One region of the Caulobacter sp. GW822-FHT01G02 genome, then DNA from elsewhere that is predicted to be linked to it. Evidence: riboswitches for the same ligand, from Rfam matches in the RefSeq annotation. Region 1 holds a riboswitch; the other holds the start of a gene.
What was found. A riboswitch is a leader RNA that binds a small molecule or an ion and turns the genes downstream of it on or off. The one in region 1 is predicted to bind cobalamin.
Positions count from the first base shown of each region.

Region 2: another riboswitch for cobalamin. It lies ahead of cobO (cob(I)yrinic acid a,c-diamide adenosyltransferase); the one in region 1 lies ahead of AC1RNC_RS08220 (TonB-dependent receptor plug domain-containing protein).

Region 1 is NZ_JBXAON010000002.1:576,427-582,081, forward strand. Features, by position in the region: gene AC1RNC_RS08200 (MFS transporter) at 1-186, opposite strand, end outside; partial or broken gene AC1RNC_RS08205 (hypothetical protein) at 442-507, opposite strand; partial or broken gene AC1RNC_RS08210 (hypothetical protein) at 538-660, opposite strand; gene cobU (bifunctional adenosylcobinamide kinase/adenosylcobinamide-phosphate guanylyltransferase) at 937-1,455, opposite strand; cobalamin riboswitch at 1,492-1,681, shown strand; gene AC1RNC_RS08220 (TonB-dependent receptor plug domain-containing protein) at 1,830-3,782, shown strand; gene AC1RNC_RS08225 (threonine-phosphate decarboxylase) at 3,787-4,800, shown strand; gene AC1RNC_RS08230 (ABC transporter substrate-binding protein) at 4,797-5,633, shown strand; gene AC1RNC_RS08235 (FecCD family ABC transporter permease) at 5,630-5,655, shown strand, end outside.
Region 2 is NZ_JBXAON010000001.1:927,520-933,174, forward strand. Features, by position in the region: gene AC1RNC_RS04350 (esterase-like activity of phytase family protein) at 1-1,386, shown strand, start outside; cobalamin riboswitch at 1,410-1,595, shown strand; gene cobO (cob(I)yrinic acid a,c-diamide adenosyltransferase) at 1,626-2,276, shown strand; gene AC1RNC_RS04360 (DUF1636 domain-containing protein) at 2,273-2,677, shown strand; gene AC1RNC_RS04365 (hypothetical protein) at 2,711-2,893, opposite strand; gene AC1RNC_RS04370 (transglycosylase domain-containing protein) at 2,908-5,166, opposite strand; gene aceB (malate synthase A) at 5,420-5,655, opposite strand, start outside.

The DNA.
Region 1 (5,655 bases):
GTCGATCAGCCGCACGAACAGGAAGGCCGCGCCGACCGCCGCCAACGAGAGCCCAATCGTGCTGACGTAGAATTCGGGCAGGTAGACCACGAGCGGAAGGCCGAGCGCCGCGATCGGAATATTGGGCGAGGCGAAGGCCGCCAGGGCCCACGAAGATCGTCGTTGAGTTGATGGGCGCTCGGACATTTCTGTACTCCTCCCCGCGCTGTTGGTCGCGCTCGGACACTGGAAGGCCGATGAACGGCCGTTTGAATGAGTGTGCGAGCATTGTTCGCCGAGCGCCAGCCTCTTCCTTGGGATGGGGGACGCGCGTCCGCCGCTTCACGCGATCGCTCGCTGAAGGTGTGGAAAGGGAGGCGGAGCGCCGGACAGCGTCCGGAGTTTGGAAATAGAAATACCGTTTCGACGAAGCCAGACGCTCCGCGCAACCGTTATCCGCCAGCGTCCCGTCGGGTGGCCCTGTTCAGGCCTTACCGGGACCCAGGCGCCTCCGTTTCCGGAAGCGCCCAGAGGTCGAAGAGGACGGGCTTACAGCCTGACACGCCCCTTTGCCTCCAACCACGCCGACGGCGGGCGGGTGAGCCCAGCAAGCCCATCCCCGGACCGTCCGAGTATCCCCCTCGGACCTGTCCCCGCTCGATCACCCCCCGCCGCCGCAATCGGTCGCTGGCCATGCGCCCTTTCCTCGCGACGAGGTGGAGAGAGAATACGGCGGGTTTTGAGGCCGGGGATGGAGGGCGGCGAACGCTCGTGAGTCACCCTTCTCCCCTTGCGGGAGAAGGTGGCCGCCGAAGGCGGTCGGATGAGGGGTCACACGGGGGCTAACCGCTTGCGCCGTAAAGCTAATCCGACAGGCTTATCACCCCCTCATCCGGTGCCGCGCGCCACCTTCTCCCGCAAGGGGAGAAGGAAAAGCGCCCGCACGCCGACGGGAATTCACCCCTGCGGCTTCAGCTTCAACGGCAGCCCGGCCGCCACGAAATAGACCTCGTCGACCGCCTGCGCGAGCCGCTGGTGCAGCCGTCCGGCCTCATCCCGAAACCGTCGACCGAGCGGTGTCTCGGGCACGAGGCCCAAACCGACCTCGTTGCTGACCAGCCAGAGGCGGGCGGGGCAGGCGGCGACGGCTTCGACCAGAGCGGTCGCCTCCGTCGCGATGTCGCGCTCGTCCAGCATCAGGTTCGACAGCCACAGGGTCAGGCAGTCGACGACCGCCACGGCGTCGGCGGGCAGGGCGGCGATCGCCTCCGCCAGGGCCAGCGGCGCCTCCACCGTGGTCCATGATTCGCCCCGGTCGGCCTGGTGGCGGGCGATGCGCTCGGTCATCTCGTCGTCGAAGGCCTGGCCGGTGGCGATCAGCACCGGACGCACCGCTCCAGCGGCGATTTCCGCCGCTTTCTGGGCGAAGGCGCTCTTGCCGGAACGGGCTCCGCCCAGCACCAGGATCGACGTCATGGAAGCTCCACATTGACCGTAAGCGGCGCAGTCTATAGGGCTGCCCCCGCACTAGGCTCCTCGAAAGAGGATTAAAAGGGAACGAGGTTCAAGACCTCGGCTGCCCCCGCAACTGTAAGCGGCGAGTTCTAGCGTCACATGCCACTGGGGTCTCCGGACCCTGGGAAGGCGACGCCAAGAGCGACGACCCGTGAGCCAGGAGACCTGCCCGGCGCAGTCGTTCATCGCTCGGCCGGGGTGCGCCGAACGAACGGGATCTCCCGCGAAACGACAGTCAAAGGGCCGCGCGACGGTCCGGGGCGTACGTATGGCTTTCCAGCTTGCGGGTGCGTCGCGGTCAGCCGTGCGGGTCGTTCAACTGGGAAGATTGAAACATGATCCGAACGTTTTTGAGCTCCACCGCGCTCGCAACCCTCCTTGTCGCCGGTTCGGCCATGGCGGAAGAGCAGAAGGCCCCCGAGGCCGATGTCGCCGGCGCTGTCGGCGCCAACGGCGTCGCCGAACTGATCGTCACCGCCACCCGCACCGCCCAGCCGATCGAGAAGGTCGGCGCGTCTGTCACCGTCCTGACGCAGGCCGCCATCGAAGCCAGCCAGGCGATCTCGGTGACGGAGCTGCTGGCCCAGACGCCGGGTGTCAGCTTCACCCGCAACGGCGGGCCGGGCACGGCCACCAGCCTCAACATCCGCGGCGCCGAGACCCAGCACACCGTGGTGCTGATCGACGGCGTCAAGCTGAATGACCCGTCCTCGACCCAGGGCGGCTTCAACAGCGGCAACCTGCTGATCGGCGACATCGCGCGCATCGAGGTGCTGCGCGGCGCTCAGTCTACCCTGTGGGGCAGCCAGGCCGTCGGCGGCGTGGTCAATATCGTCACCGCCGATCCCACCGTTCCGTTCACCAGCTCGATCGAGGCCGAAGGCGGCGCGCGCAAGACCGGCTACCTGCGGGCCGGCGTTGGCGGCGCTTCGGACAAGATCACCTGGCGCCTAGCCGGCGGCTACTACACCACCGACGGCTTCTCGACCTACAAGCTCGGCAAGGAGAAGGACGGCTACCAGAACACCGGCCTGTCGGGCCGTGTCCGTGTGGCGCTGGCCGAAAACGTCTCGGCCGAGGTCCGCTCGGTCTATTCGAAGGGCAAGAACGACTTCGACGGCTTCAACGTCGACAGCGCCGAGTTCGGCCGCACCGAGGAACTGGTCGTCTATACGGGCCTGAACTTCACTCTGCTGGACGGTCGCTGGAACAACCGCCTCGGCTACGCCTATACCGACACCGACCGCGAGAACATCAATCCGGCCCGCCCGGCCGCGCCACTGACCTTCGACGCCGCCGGCAAGAACAAGCGCTTCGAATATCAGGGCGTGTTCGCGATCTCGGACATCTGGACCGCCACCTTCGGCGCCGAGACCGAGAGGGCCCGTATGCGCACGCGCTCGCCGACGGTCCTCAAGCCGAACCCCGCATTCAGCACCGGCCGCGTCGGCGTCGACAGCCTTTACGGCCAGCTGCAGGTCGAGCCGGTGAAGGGCCTGACCCTGACCGGCGGCCTGCGCTACGAGGACCACGACACCTATGGTTCGCACACCCTCGGGCAAGTCGCGGCCGCCTGGGCGCTGAACGAAGGTAATACGGTCGTGCGCGCCAGCTTCGGCCAGGGCTTCCGCGCCCCGGGCCTCTACGAGCTCTACAGCGAGTACGGCAACCTCAGCCTGTCGCCGGAAGATTTCGACAGCTGGGACGCCGGGATCGAGCAGCGCTTCTTCGGCGGCAAGGCCCGCGCCTCGGCCACCTGGTTCCACCGCGAGGCCGACAACGAGATCCGCTTCTTCTCGTGCGCCTCGGGCTCGACCACGGCCCTGTGCAATCCGAACGGCGCGTTCCGCTTCGGCTACTACGACAACGTCCAGAAGACCAAGGCGCAAGGGGTGGAACTGATCGGCGAGGTCAAGCCGGTCCCGGCCCTGACCATCACCGGCAACTACACCTATACCGAAGCCGAGTCCGACTCGGGCGCCAGCAAGGGCAAGCAGCTGACCCGTCGCCCGAAAAACATGGGCAACCTGTCGGCCGCCTATCGTTGGCCGGTCGGTCTGACCACGACGGTGGCGGTGCGTTACGTCGGCAAGACCTACAACAACGACGCCAACACCCAGGTGGTGAAGGACTATACCCTGGTCGATCTGCGCGCGGCCTATCCGATCAACGAGACCCTCGAGGTCTTCGGCCGGGTCGAGAACGCCTTCGACAAGGACTACCAGACCATCCTGAACTACGGGACGCCGGGACGCGGAGCCTTCGTCGGCTTGCGGGCGCGCTTCTAGGCCCATGAAGGCGTCGATTTCCACCATCGGCGCCTTCCGGCATGGCGGCCGTCTCCGCGAGGCGATGGCCGCTTTTCCGGACGCGCCGCGTCCCTGGCTGGACCTGTCGACTGGGATCAATCCCGAGCCTTGGTCCGGCCAGCGGGCGCCGGCCGACGCTCTGCGCCGGCTGCCGGATCCGCTTGAGCTGGCCGAACTGGAGGCGGTCGCCGCGCGGGCGTTCGGCGTCGCCGACCCCGGCCGCGTGGTCGCCACCTCCGGCGCGGAGGCGGCGCTGCGGCTGCTGCCCGGTCTGATCGGCGGCGGGCAGGTCGCGCTGCTGGCCCCGATCTATGGCGGCCATGCCGAGAGCTGGGTGGCGTCGCCTCCGAACTTCATCGCGTCGCTGGACGATCCGGGCGCCGTCCGCGCCGACGTGCTGGTGCTGGTCAATCCAAACAATCCCGACGGCCGGCGGATCGAGCGCGGCGTCTTGGCCGCCCTGGCGGCGGAACGGTCGGACGCCGGGCGCTGGACGGTCGTCGACGAGTCTTTCGGCGAGGTCGCGCCCGAGCTCAGCGTCGCTGACCTGGAGATCGACCGGCTGGTAATTTTGCGCTCATTCGGCAAGTTCTATGGATTGCCTGGGGTGCGACTGGGTTTCCTGATTGGAAACAAGGTTTTCACGCGAGAATTTCGCGCGCTTCTGGGCGACTGGCCGGTCGGGGTCGACGCCCTGACGATGGGGCTGGAGGCCTATGCCGATGACGCCTGGAGGGCGCAAACTCGGACGTGGCTGGCGAGCCAGGCGGGCGCAGTCGACGCTGTTCTAACCAAGGCGGGCCTCAAGCCGCTTGGCGGCTGCGATCTCTTCCGTTGGGTCGGGGCGCCGGACGCGCTTGGTCTGTTCAGCCGGCTCTGCGCTCAGGGCGTGCTGACGCGGCCCTTCGCGGACCGGCCGGATCAACTTCGGATCGGCTTGCCTTCGCGCAATGAATTCAATCGCTTTGAGCAAGTACTTCGCGCGGTGACATCATGAACCGCCGCGAGGTCGTGGCCGGAGCCCTGGCGATGACGGCGGGCGGTCCGCCGCCGCTTCCAAAGCGCATCGTGTCGCTGAACAGCTGCCTGGACGCCATGCTGGTCCACCTGGCCGACCGCGGCCAGATCGCCGCCCTCAGTCACTATGCCCGAGACGCGCAGGCCTCCACCGTCGCCGCCCAGGCCCGGACGCTGCCCTACACCTGGGAGAGCGCGGAGGAAGTCATCGACCTGATGCCCGATCTGGTCCTGGCCAGCCAGCACTCGGCCCTGGCGACGCGCAACGCGCTCAAGCGCCTGCACGTGCCGGTCCAGCGCTTCAAGGTTCCCAGGTCGATCGACGAGAGCCTGGGCCAGGTGCGCGAGCTGGCCAGGCTGATCGGCCATACCGATCGCGGCGAGGCCCTGGTCGCCCGCATCGAGGCGGCGATCGCGGCCGCCAAGCCCGCGCCCGGCGCGCGACGGCTGACGGCGCTGATCTATCAGCCCAATGGCTTCGCGGCCGGTCCCGGCACCCTGGTCGACGAGATGATGGACCATGCCGGCTTCGACAATGTCGCCCGCCGATTCGGCCTGAAGACCTGGGGCAATGTCGGGCTGGAGCGCCTGCTGGCCGATCCGCCGCAGGTGCTGCTGGTCGGCGTTTCCGCGCCAGGCGCGCGCAGCTGGGCCGACCGGATCATGACCCACCCGGCCCTGAAGGCCGTGTCCGGGCGGATGCGCCAGGCGCCGGTGCCCGAGAAGCTTCTCTATTGCGGCGGCCCGGTCCTGATCGAGACCGCCGCCGCCATGGCCCGCGCGCGGGTGCAAGCCTTGAAGGAGGGCGCATGAAGCCCCGATCTCCTCCTGTGAA
Region 2 (5,655 bases), on a different contig from region 1:
TGGGACAACACCCCCGGCGACGTCACCGTCCCGTTCGGCGGCAAGACCTATGTCAATCACGGCCTGGCGGCGGTGGGCTGGTTGCCGGCGGCGACACGCGACTTCAACGGCGAGACCCTCGGCTCGTTCTCCAGCATGGCGCTGTCGAACTGGAAGAAGGCCGCCGACGGGTCCTATACCGGGACCTTGCGCACCCTGCCGGATCGGGGGCCCAACAATGTCGGACCGTTCAAGAGCACGACCGACTACGCCAACCGCGTCCACGAGCACGCGATCAAGCTGGTTCCCGGCAAGGGCCTGACCATCACGCCCACGGGCGGCTTCCTGTTGAAGGACCAGACCGGCCAGCCGTTCACCGGCATGGACCCGGGCGCCAACGTCGTCGAGCGGGGCGGCGTGCGCTATCCGTCTCCGGCCAGCGGCGAGGGGGCGGGCAAGCTCAGCCTGGACAGCGAGGCGATCGCCTACCTGCCGGACGGAAGCTTCTACGTCTCGGACGAATATGCGGCGGGCGTCTATCTGTTCGACAAGACCGGCACGCTGACCGGCGTGATCCAGACCGTCCCGGCGCTGCTGCCCCTCAAGAAGGGCCAGCTGAACTTCGGGGCCGAGAAGGCGCCCGACCAAGGCCGCCGCAACAACCAAGGCCTGGAGGCCCTGACCATCAGCCCCGACGGCAAACGCCTGATCGCGGTGCTGCAGAGCGCGACCATGCAGGACTCGATGTCGAACAACGCCACCCGCAACAACACGCGCGTGCTGGTCTACGACATCAGCCAGACCCGGCTGCCCAAGGCCCCGATCGGCCACTACGCGCTGCAGTTGCCGACCGTGCGCGAGAACGGCGACGGTCAGAGCGCCGACGTCACCGCGGCCCAATCCGAGGCCGTGGCGCTCAGCGAGGACCGCCTGCTGGTTCTGGCGCGAGACGGCAATGGACGCGGCAAGGGCACGCCCAATGCGCCGGTCTACAAGAGCATCCTGCTGGTCGATCTCGCCGGCGCCACCAACCTGGCCGGCACGCCCTACGAGCAGGACGGCAAGCCGATCGCCAAGGACGGCGCGCTGAACCCCGACATCAAGCCGGCGGCCCAGGCCGAGCTGGTCAACATCCTCAACCCCGTCCAGCTCGCCAGGTTCGGGATCAATCTGTCGGTCGCGCCCTCGACCCCGACCAGCCTGCCCGAGAAGATCGAGGCCATGGCTATCGGTTCGACGTTCGACAAGACCGGCGACGTCTTCCTGCTGGTCGGGTCGGACAACGACTTCGCCACGGCCAGGGGCCATGTGAACGGCCAGGACTTCGACGCCTCGCTGCATGGCGACACCGGGACCGGCGACAACGACAACCTGGTGCTGGTCTACCGCCTGTCCCTGCCGAAGTGAGCTTGACCCTCCGGGCGGGCGCGCCTACCCCGGACGGCGAAGGCATGGAGGTCGCGAGACCTCCGGGAACGCGGTGACCAATCCGCGGCTGCCCCCGCAACTGTGATCGTCCGTCGATCGTCGCGGCACGCGCCACTGGGAGTGATCCTGGGAAGGCGCCGCGACGGGAGGGCGTAAGCCAGGAGACCGGCCTTCGTCATATCAACGCGGCCGGCGGGGTGTCCGGCGAGGGCAGGGTGATGAACGAAGAACTCCCGGACGGCGAGGCCGCCCAAGAGGCGGCCCAAGAGGCCGCGAAGAACGCGCGCCACAACGCCAGGATGAAGGTGATCCAGGCCGCGCGGGCCAAGATGATGGCCGAGCGTCAGATCGAGAAGGGCCTGTTGATCGTCCATACCGGGGCGGGCAAGGGCAAGACGACGGCGGCCCTGGGCATGGTCTGCCGCGCCATCGGCCACGGCCAGAGGGTCAGCGTCATCCAGTTCATCAAGGGCGCGATGCAGACCGGCGAGAAGGTCGTGTTCGATGCCTTCCCCGATCAGGTCGAGTTCCGGCCGATGGGCGAGGGCTTCACCTGGGACACCCAGGACCGCGCCCGCGACATCGCCGTGGCGCGCGAGGCCTGGGAAGCCATCAAGGCCCGCATCGCCGATCCCGACTGGGACATGGTCGTCGCCGACGAGCTGAACATCATCCTGCGCTACGAGTACCTGCCGCTGGATGAGGTGCTGGAGGTTCTGGTCAATCGGCCGGAGGGCAAGCACGTGGTCGTCACCGGCCGCAACGCGCCCGACGCTCTGATCGAGGCCGCCGACCTGGTCACCGAGATGGCCCAGGTCAAGCACCCGTTCCGCGGCGGCGTGAAGGCCCAGGCGGGGATCGAGTTTTGACCGTTCTGCGCGCGGCCGACGACGGCCCGGCGGTGGTGGTCTGCAACACCTGCCGCGTCTCGACCGAGGAGCGCGAGACCCAAGAGGGCCTGCGCGGCGGCGCGCTGCTGGCGGCGGCCCTGCGCGAGGCGGCGGCGGGCAGCGACGTGGCGATCCAGGAAATGCCCTGCCTGTTCAACTGCGCCCAGCACTGCTCTATCCACCTGCGGGCGCCGGGCAAGATCGGCTATGTGCTGGGCCGGTTCGAACCGACCGCCGAGGCCGCGCGCGCGATCGTCGACTACGCCGTGGCCTATGCCGCCAGCGACGAGGGCGTGGTCCCGTACCGCCAGTGGCCGGAGGGCGTGAAGGGCCATTTCATCGTGCGCGTGCCGCCGGCCGGGAAGCTGGTGGGGGATTGAGACCCCCGGACAGATGGGTTTCTACCTCGCGTCCTAGCGAACCGGCCGCCGCACCGTCCAGACCAGGAGCGCCGCCGACAGCAGGACGCCGCTCACCACCACGCCGAAGGTGACCAGGCCGGCGCGCGTGGCGCGGGCCTCGGCGCGGGCGCGGAAGGGGCCGGCGTGGGCCTCGGCGAGGGCCGACAGGGTGTCGCGATCAGGGGCGTCGGACATGTCGGCTCTCCGGGTTAGGGGCGCGGCTCAGGCGGTGGCGGCGCGATGGGGGCGACCGGCGCGACGGGCGGCGGCGGGAGCGGGTCGGCGGGCACGGTCAGCGGGACCACCGGCAGGCCGTCGGGGCCGATCTCGCCTTCCAGCGGCAGGCCCAGGTCGTCCAGCGGGTCCTCGACGACCACGGGGGCGACGTTGCGGCCCAGGGCCGACAGCATGAAGGCTTTCCAGATCTTGGCGGGCTCGCCGCCGCCGACCACGCCGTTCATCGAGCTGTTGTCGTCGTTGCCGACCCAGACCCCGACCACCAGGTCGTCGACGTAACCGACGAACAGGGCGTCGTGATAGTCCTGGGTGGTGCCGGTCTTGCCGTAGGCCCCGTCGATCGCCGCTTCCAGGCCCGTGCCGCGATGGGTGGCCGAGCGCAGCAGGTCGCGCATGCCAGCCAGCACCTTGGGATCGTAGGCGGTGGTCTTGCCCTTCTGGAAGGTCTCCAGGGCGTGCGGAACGATCGGATATTCGCCGGCCGCGATCGAGGCGTAGGCGGCGGTCAGGCGCGTCAGGCTCATCGAACCGGTGCCCAGCGCCATGGTCAGGTCGTCCGGGATCTTCTCGGTGACGCCCAGCTGGCGGGCGACCTTGATCACCTTGGCCGGACCCAGGTCGTGGGCCAGACGCACGGCCGCGACGTTCGAAGACGCGGCGAAGGCGCTGATCAGCGGGATCTCGCGGTCGCGGTATTTGCCCTCGTGGTTCTTCGGCGTGTAGCCGCTGACCTGCACCGGCGTGTCGAGGATCGGGCTGGTGGTGGTCATGCCCGACTGCAGGGCGGCCAGATAGACGAACAGCTTGAACGACGAGCCTGGCTGGCGCGCGCCGTCGGCGCGGTTGAACTGGCTGGCGCCGTAGTCGCGGCCGCCAACCATGGCCACGACGCGGCCGTCCTTGCGCATCGCCACCAGAGCCCCTTGGGTGATGTTCAGGACCTTGCCGTCGCGGGCGATGTAGTCGTTAAGGATCTTCTCGGCCTTCTCCTGCAGCGCGGGATCCAGCGTCGTCTTGACGATGGTCTCGCCATAGCGGGCGCCGATCGCGGCGCGCGCCTGGGGCAGGGCCCAGTCTGCGAAGTAGGAGCCGGTCGGCAGCTTGTCGGGGTTCTCGATGGCCGAGACCTCGCCGACCGCGTCGGCCTGGGCCTGGGTGATGGTCTTGGTCTCGACCATGGCGCCCAGCACCACGCGCATCCGCTCGCGGGCGCCTTCGATGTTGTTGGTCGGGGCCAGGCGGGACGGGGCCTTGACCAGGCCGGCCAGCATGGCGGCCTCGCCGATCGACAGCTGCTCGGGCTGCTTGCCGAAATAGTGCCGGGCCGCCGCGCGCAGGCCAAAGGCGCCGTCGCCGAAATAGACCGACGACAGATAGCGCGACAGGATCTCGTCCTTGGAGAGGCGGGCCTCCAGATAGACCGCGATCAACGCCTCCTGCGCCTTGCGGCGAAGGTTGCGGTCGCTGCTCAGGAAGGCGTTCTTGGCCAGCTGCTGGGTGATGGTCGAGCCGCCTTCCGACACGCCGCCGGCCTGGGCGTTCTTGCCCAGCGCCCGCGCGATGGCCTTCGGGTCGACGCCCATGTGGCTGTAGAAGCGGCGGTCCTCGATGGCGATGAAGGCGCCGGGCACGTATTTCGGCAGCTTGGCGACGTCGATCGGGGCTTCCTTGTAGGAGCCGCGACGGGCGATCGGCGAGCCGTCATCAGCGACCAGAACGATGGCGGAATTGTTCAGCGGCTCCAGGGCGCGGCTCAACGGCAGCGACCAGAACAGCGAGGCGACCAGCACGACCGCCAGCACCACGGCCGCCGCCGCGCCGATCAGCCAGGCGGGACGCTTCCAGATCGGCGGCTTGGCGGTCTTGACGGGCTCGGCCGGGGAAAGGGCGGCTTCCGGGATCGCCTCGACGGCCTCCGGCAGCTCGGTCTCGGCTTCGGGAGCGGGCGCTTCCTCGGGCAGGACCTCGGGTTCGGGTTCGACGACCGGCGTGGGCGCGGGGGTCTCTTCGACGGCTGCGGGTTCGACGATCTCCGGCGTCTCGGCGACCGGTTCGGCCGGCGGCTTGGGGGGGCGCGGCTTTCGCGGACGAGGCGGCTTGGGCGCGACGGGTTCGGACGAACTCTCGGGCAGGACAGCCGCCGAGGTCATCGCGGCCTTGGCGCGCGGCTTCCGGGGCTTGCGCGGCTTCGGCGCCGGCGGGATGTCTTTGGGATCGGCGGGGTCGGACATGGACTGGCGCTCGCTTCGGGCCAGGCCCTCACTCGTCGAGCGCGCTCATTACCACACGGCCCCGGCAAGCCAAGCGCGTAGAAACCGAAGTTTCTTCCGCTCGGCCCTTGAATGGCGTTCGGCCAGGCATAGATGACCTCCCGTGAGGCCGAGGCCTCTGCCCTTCCTGGGCGTTTCCTCCCCTACTTCTCAAGCCCGGCTTTCGCCGGGCTTTTTCTTCGCGGTCATGCGTTCGGTTGGATCAGGCGGTCGGCTAGATCAGTTCGTAGGCCGGCAGGGTCAGGAACTCTTCCAGGCTGTCGGACAGCACCATGCGGGTGAAGAGCTCGGCGGCCGTTTCCAGGCGCGGCGAGGCGAAGTCGCGGCGCAGGTCGGCCATCTCCTGGGTGAACAGGCTGATGAACAGCTCCGAGGTCAGCACGCGGCCGTCGTCCAGCGCCGCGCCCAGGCGGATCCACTGCCACAGCTGCGTGCGGCAGATCTCGGCCG